One region of the Paraburkholderia sp. RL17-347-BIC-D genome, then DNA from elsewhere that is predicted to be linked to it. Evidence: riboswitches for the same ligand, from Rfam matches in the RefSeq annotation. Region 1 holds a riboswitch; the other holds the start of a gene.
What was found. Region 1 has a riboswitch for glycine ahead of gcvT (glycine cleavage system aminomethyltransferase GcvT). Riboswitches for the same ligand answer to the same signal wherever they lie in the genome.

Region 1 (3,585 bases):
TGGTCGACAAACCGGTCACGCTGAACGCCGCCGACGCCCACACGCTGGCCAACATCGCGCTCGCCCGGAGCAAACTCTTCATACCGTTTCACAACCGTCGCTGGGACGGCGATTTTCTGACCGTGCGCGACCTGCTCGCGAGCGGCGAATTGGGACGGATCACGCAATACGAATCGCATTTCGACCGTTTCCGGCCGGAGGTGCGACAGCGCTGGCGCGAGGAAGCGTCGCGCGGCGGCGGCTTGCTGCTGGACCTCGGGCCGCATCTGATCGACCAGACGCTGGCCCTGTTCGGCGCGCCGCAAACCGTGTCGGCCACCGTGCGCACGCATCGCGACGACGCCGGCGCACCCGACTACGTGCATATCCAGCTCGGCTACGGTGAGTTCGAAGTGGTGCTGCACGCCAGCGCGTTGACGGCACTGGTCGCGCCGCGCTTCACCATTCACGGCACGCGCGGCAGCTATATGAAATACGGCCTCGATACGCAGGAAGATCAGTTGAAGGCGGGCCTGCGGCCGGGCGACGAGGGTTTCGGCGCCGGCAATGCCGCCGGTGTGCTGCGCGTGCAGGAAGGCGATCAGGAAGTCGAGCGCGAGTTGCCGACGCGCAATGGCGACTACACCGGGTTCTACATCGCGGTGGCCGACGCCATCCAGCACGGCGTGAAATTCCCGGTCAGCGCACAGGACGCCGTCGACGTAATGACGGTTATCGAGCTTGCGGCGCGCAGTTCGGAAGAAGGCGTCCGGCTGCCGTTTGAGCGGATTCGCTGACGATTTGGCCGGCATGTCGAAACGGCTTGTGTACCTAAAATAGCACTCGCCACCCATGCCGCGCGGGCCAAACCCTGACAAGCCCGAAAGGAACATAACGTTACAAATAAGGCCGCGCTGCCGGTCAGCGCGGCCCGGCAGTCATCCGTTGCTGCCGGGTAGCACCACACAACGACAATGACTTCCGGAGAGTCCATGCCCCGTACTATCCGCGCGCTCGCCGCGTGCGCCTTGCTCAGTTCCCTCGCCGCCTGTGTGGTGGCGCCTCAACCCCAGCCGGCGCCTCGTCCCAACCCGCAACAGATCGCGGATCAGCGCCTGCGTCAGGTCGACGGCCGCATCGACAATCTCAGCCGCCGGATCGACAACCGCGTGAATCAGGGCTATTACCCGCCGCCCCAAGGCGGCGCGCTGCATCATCGTCTAGACGTGATCCGTCAGGAAGCGCACGACATGGCCGCGCAACATGGCGGCGGCCTCTCCAGCGACGAACAGCGCGTGCTGAATCAGGAGCTGGACAACGCGGCGCACGCCATCGGCGAATAGTCGCGCCACGCGTCAGGTCAGGCACCAAAAGCGGCACGAGCGCGGCATCACGTCCCGCGCTTTTTTTGACAGGCGCGAGAGCGGTGCGTCAACCGCCGCGCCGCTCGCGGGCCTTTATTTGACAAGCCCCCGGCCCTCGCGTACATTCGCCGCACGCGTCGGGAGAGCGCGCTGGCCGCTGAAAATCGCAGGCCGCGCCGCCGAAGGGGCACACCCGCAAACTCTCAGGCAAAAGGACCGACCGCGTCGAAAAACCCGCGTCCAGGCAACATCGAGGCACTCGTTTTTCGCACTCTGGAGAGCGGCAGTAGCCGTCTGCATCGTTTAATCGAGCAGATTCTGGCAAGCTGCCCACCGAAGGGGCGCGCGTTTCACCGCGGCACGTCAATGTGATCACGGTGGCGCAATCTCTCAGGTATCGAGGACAGAGGGGTCATGCAGGACCACGCTCGCAGCCAGAAGGCCGCGAGGCGTAGCGCCGCATGGCCTTTTTTGTTTCGCGAGATGCCCGAGGCCCCATGACCCAACTCAAACACACCCCGCTCCACGCCACCCACCGTGCGCTCAATGCCCGCATGGTCGATTTCGGCGGCTGGGACATGCCTGTCAATTACGGCTCGCAAATCGACGAACACCGCGCCGTGCGCACCGACGCCGGCATGTTCGACGTCTCGCACATGTGCGTCGTCGATTTCACCGGCGAGCGCGTGCGCGCCTTCTTCGAATACGCGCTGGCGAACAATGTCGCCAAACTGCAAACGCTCGGCCGCGCACTGTACTCCTGCCTGCTGAACCCGGACGGCGGCGTGATCGACGATCTGATTGTCTATTACTTCGGCGAAGATCACTTCCGCGTGGTCGTGAACGCTGGCACCACTGATAAAGACATCGCCTGGTTCGGCCAGCTCAACGCCGAAGGCGGCTTCGGCCTGACCATCACGCCGCGTCGCGACTTTGCGATCGTCGCCGTGCAAGGCCCGAACGCACGCGAAAAAGTCTGGCAAACCGTGCCGGCCGCGCGCGCCGCCACGGAAGCCTTGAAGCCCTTCAACGCCGCTCGCATCGAAAACACGCCGTTCGGTGAATTGACCGTCGCCCGCACCGGCTACACCGGCGAAGACGGCTTCGAAATCATCGTGCCGGCGGATCACGTCGAAGCGCTGTGGAACGCGCTGCAAGCCCAAGGCGTGCGCCCGGCCGGTCTCGGCGCGCGCGACACGCTGCGCCTCGAAGCCGGCATGAACCTGTACGGCCAGGATATGGACGACAACGTCTCGCCGCTCGACGCCGGCCTCGCCTGGACCGTCGACCTCACCTCGCCGCGTGACTTCGTCGGCAAAGGCAAGCTGGAAGCGGACGGTTCGCAGGCCGCGTTCGTCGGCCTGATTCTGCTGAAGGACAACGGCAAGGCGGCAGGCGTGCTGCGTGCTCATCAGAAAGTCGTCACGCCGCAGGGCGAAGGCGAAATCACCAGCGGCACCTTTTCCCCGACCATGCAGGAATCGATCGCCTTCGCGCGCGTGCCGAAGGGCGTGCAGCCGGGCGACACCGTGCACGTTCAGATTCGTGACAAAAACGTCCCTGCAAGCGTGGTAAAACTGCCGTTCGTGCGCAATGGCAAAGTGCTCGCGGTTTAAGCAACCGGCGCGTTCGTCCACTTTTTTCAAGTCACTACCGAATCACACCGCATAGGAGCATCCGATGAGCATCCCGGCCGATCTGAAATACACCGAATCGCACGAATGGGTCCGCACCGAAGCGGACGGCACGCTGACGGTCGGCATCACCGACCACGCGCAGGAAGCGCTCGGCGACATCGTCTTCTTCGAAGTCCAGGAACTGGGCAAGACCGTCACGGCAGGCGACACCGTCGCCGTCATCGAATCGGTGAAAGCCGCTTCCGATATCTACGCGCCGGTTTCGGGCGAAATCATCGAAGCGAACACCGCCGTGGCCGACACGCCTGATTCGGTCAACAGCACGCCGTACGAAAGCTGGCTCTTCAAGATCAAGCCGGCTGCGGACGCCACGCAGGACCGTCTGATCGACGCCGACGCGTACACCAAGTCAATCGGCGCCTGATTCACCTTTACGTTTAACCCGACAGGTGCGGCGTCCTTTTCGAACGGACAGCCGCACCGCCAGGAACACCCATGAAGCTCGAACACCCGGATCGTCTGATGAACCGCACTCCTCTCTCGCTCGCCGCGCTCGAAGTGCATGACGCCTTCGCCGAACGGCACATCGGCCCGGACGCGGCCGA
Region 2 (3,585 bases), on a different contig from region 1:
TGTTCGCCAACATGTCGATCGAGCCGATCATCACCGTGTACGTCGCCCAACTGGTGCACGACGCAAGGCACGTCACGCTGGTGTCCGGCTTCGTGATGTCGGCGTCGGCGTTGGGCAGCGTGCTGGCGGCTTCGCGTGTGGGGCGTCTGGCCGACCGCATCGGCGCGCCCAGGGTGATCGTGGTGTGTCTCGCCGTGTGCGCGGCCTTGCTGGTGCCGCAGGCGTTCGTCACGAGCGGCTGGCAACTGGTGGCGCTGCGCTTTCTGATGGGCTTGGCGCTGGCCGGCCTGCTGCCGTCGATCACGAGCGTGATCCGCCACAACGTGCCCGACCGCTCGGCCGGCTACATTCTCGGTTATGCGACTTCGGCGAATTACGCGGGCCAGGTGGCGGGTCCGCTCGCGGGCGGCTTTGCCGGCGCGCATTTCGGCATGCAGGCGGTGTTCCTCATCACCAGCGCGTTGATGCTCTGCGGGGCGCTGTTCAACGGCTGGGTGTTCAGAGGCTCGGGTGCCGCGTCTGGCTCATCGGGCAACGGATAGCGCGTCTGAAGCGAATCAACGACGCGAATCGAACGCGATGCGTACCGCGAGTCCGGCGAGCACGGTGCCCATCAGCCAGCGCTGCACCAGCAGCCACACCGGACGGCCGGCGAGAAACACGGCGATCGAACCCGCCATGCTTGCGATCAGCGCATTCACCGTCACGCTGATGACGATCTGCACGCAGCCAAGCGCAATGGACTGCGCAAGCACGCTGCCGTGCCCCGGCGAAATGAATTGCGGCAGCAGCGACAGATACATCACCGCGATCTTCGGGTTCGCGAGGTTGGTGACGAGGCCCATGGTGAACAGCTTGCGGCGGCTGTCGTGCGGCAGATCGCGGACCTGGAACGGCGAACGGCCGCCCGGCTTGACCGCCTGCCACGCCAGATACGGCAGATAGAGCGCGCCGCCGAAGCGCAACGCGTCGTACGCGTACGGCACCGTCAACAGCAGCGCCGTGATGCCGAACGCGGCGCAGAACATGTAGAACACGTAGCCGAGCGCGACACCGCCGAGCGAAACGAGGCCCGCGCGCCGCCCCTGGCAGAGCGATCGCGAGATCAGATAGATCATGTTCGGCCCCGGCGTGAGCACCATGCCGAGCGAGACCAGACCGAAGGCGAGCAGCGTTGGGAAAGCGGGCACGTCATTCTCCTCTGCAAATGAAGGTTGGGCGGTGCCGCCAAATATAGCCGATGCCGGCCATTCCGGCGCGACATACGGGCCCGAAAATTCGTAGCGACGCATGTCCCGCCTTCATCTCCACTCAAGCAGTTTCAGACCGCCGCTTGCGCAGTGCATAGCAGGAAAGACTTGCGGTGAAATTTTTTGAACGGTATTGTCGAGCCGTTCTGCAATGCAAGCGCGGGAGAGATCGTCAGACGTTCGTGACGACGCCGACGGAGCAACCGCCCCGGAAACTCTCAGGCAAAAGGACCGCGCAGCAGGAACATCTGGAGAGCGGCGCACTGGACTACCCTGTGCGCCCACCGAAGGGGATTCCCCGCACACGGCTCGCATCGGGCCCGGCTGCCGCGGGGAAGAAACTCTCAGGTACATGGACAGATGGGGCATCGACGCCGGTTTCGACACGAAATCGACACCGGTGATGCTCAACTACTCTGGACCATGTCATGTCACGAATCGCCATTATCGGCGCCGGCATTACCGGCGTCACGACCGCTCACGCCCTCGCTCAGCGCGGCCACCACGTCACCGTCTTCGAGCGCCATCGCTATGCGGCGATGGAGACCTCGTTCGCCAACGGCGGCCAGTTGTCCGCCAGCAATGCCGAAGTCTGGAACAGCGCGGCCACCGTCATGAAAGGCCTGCGCTGGATGCTCACGCGCGACGCCCCCTTGCTGCTCAACCCCGCGCCCACCTGGCACAAGTACTCGTGGATGGGCGAATTCCTGCGCGAGATTCCGCACTACCGGACGAACACGGTTGAAACCGTGCGGCTCGCGATTGCCGCGCGCGAACATCTGTTTTCGATCGCCGAGACCGAAGGCATCGACTTCGATCTGGAGCGGCGCGGCATTCTGCACATCTACAAGACCCGCAAGGAATTCGACGCCGCGAGCAAGGTGAACGAACTGCTGCGCGAAGGCGGGCTCGACCGCAATCCGGTGACGGCGAGCGAGCTGCATGGCATCGAGCCCACGCTGCACGGCGATTTTTACGGCGGCTTTTTCACACCATCCGATTCGACCGGCGATATTCACAAGTTCACGCGCGGCCTCGCTCAGGCGTGCGTGCGGCACGGCGTCGAGTTTCATTACGATGCGCAGATCACGTCGATCGAGCAGCCGGCGGAGGGCCGCTTTACGCTGACGGTCGATCTCGAAGGCGAGTCGCAGCGGTTCGCGTTCGAGCGGATCGTCGTGTGCGCGGGCGTGAAGAGCCGCGATTTCGCCTCGATGCTGGGCGATCACGTGAACATCTACCCTGTCAAAGGCTATTCGATCACCGTCTGTCTCGAAGACGAACTCAGCCAGCAGCACGCGCCGTGGGTGAGCCTGCTCGACGACAGCGCGAAGATCGTCACGAGCCGGCTCGGCGTGGATCGTTTTCGCGTGGCCGGCACGGCGGAGATCAACGGCTTCAACCGCGATATCCGTTCGGACCGCATCGCGCGGCTGGTGGACTGGACGCGGCGTTATTTCCCCGAGGTGTCGACCTCGCGCGTGATTCCGTGGGCGGGCTTGCGGCCGATGCTGCCGAGCATGTTGCCCAAGGTGGGCCGCGGCAAACGGCGCGGCGTGTTCTACAACACCGGGCATGGACATCTGGGCTGGACCTTGTCGGCCGCGACGGCGCAGGTGTTGGCGGGCGCGATTCAGTAGCGCTTGCTGACGCAGGGTTTTGCAGGCGGCGGTAGCGCGATGTCACCACTGCCGCCGCCGAATGCAAAATTCGCCACTTCTGCTAGTGTTCTCCCCATACGCATCAGTGCCGCGGAGAACTCCATGCCCTACACCCGTGCAGCGAACCACAAGGCAGGCGGCGCACGCCTGAGCGACGCGCAGATCGCCGCGGAGGCGACCCGGCGTCTCGCCTGGGACGCCGCGGTCCCCGAACACGCCGTGAAAGTCCACGTCTCGCGCGGCCGCATCACGCTGCGCGGCGAACTGCAACGCGATCAGCAACGCACCGCGGCGCTCGAAGACGTGACACGCCTGTTCGGCGTAACGGGCGTGTCGGATCACACCGTCGTCAAGGCAAGGTGAAGGTCAGCCGGTCTGCGTTTGCCGCAGCAGCATGCGGCAATGCCGCGCGATCTGCTTTTCCTCTTCGGTGTGAATCGCCCTCACCTTGCCCGCCGGATCGCTTTCCGTTAGCCCCATGAAAGCCAGCCCGTCGCACACGCGCCTGCGAATCTCTCCGCTGTGCTCGCCGATGCCGCCGGTAAACACCAGCAAATCGATTCCGCCCAGCAACGCCGCATAGCCGCCGATCGTCTTGCGCACGGCGGTCGCGAACGCATCGAGCGCGAGTGACGCATTGGCATCGCCCGCTGCTGCGCGTTTTTCCAGAGCTT

Region 2: another riboswitch for glycine. It lies ahead of P0D96_RS17695 (D-amino acid dehydrogenase); the one in region 1 lies ahead of gcvT (glycine cleavage system aminomethyltransferase GcvT).

Annotation. Positions count from the first base shown of each region.
Region 1 covers NZ_JARESS010000003.1:171,002-174,586, forward strand. The annotation lists gene P0D96_RS06300 (oxidoreductase) at 1-776, shown strand, start outside; gene P0D96_RS06305 (hypothetical protein) at 972-1,322, shown strand; glycine riboswitch at 1,472-1,572, shown strand; glycine riboswitch at 1,607-1,760, shown strand; gene gcvT (glycine cleavage system aminomethyltransferase GcvT) at 1,841-2,959, shown strand; gene gcvH (glycine cleavage system protein GcvH) at 3,024-3,404, shown strand; gene gcvP (aminomethyl-transferring glycine dehydrogenase) at 3,476-3,585, shown strand, end outside.
Region 2 covers NZ_JARESS010000011.1:220,892-224,476, reverse strand. The annotation lists gene P0D96_RS17705 (MFS transporter) at 1-542, shown strand, start outside; gene P0D96_RS17700 (LysE family translocator) at 558-1,190, opposite strand; glycine riboswitch at 1,401-1,494, shown strand; gene P0D96_RS17695 (D-amino acid dehydrogenase) at 1,679-2,890, shown strand; gene P0D96_RS17690 (BON domain-containing protein) at 3,014-3,274, shown strand; gene P0D96_RS17685 (acetate/propionate family kinase) at 3,278-3,585, opposite strand, start outside.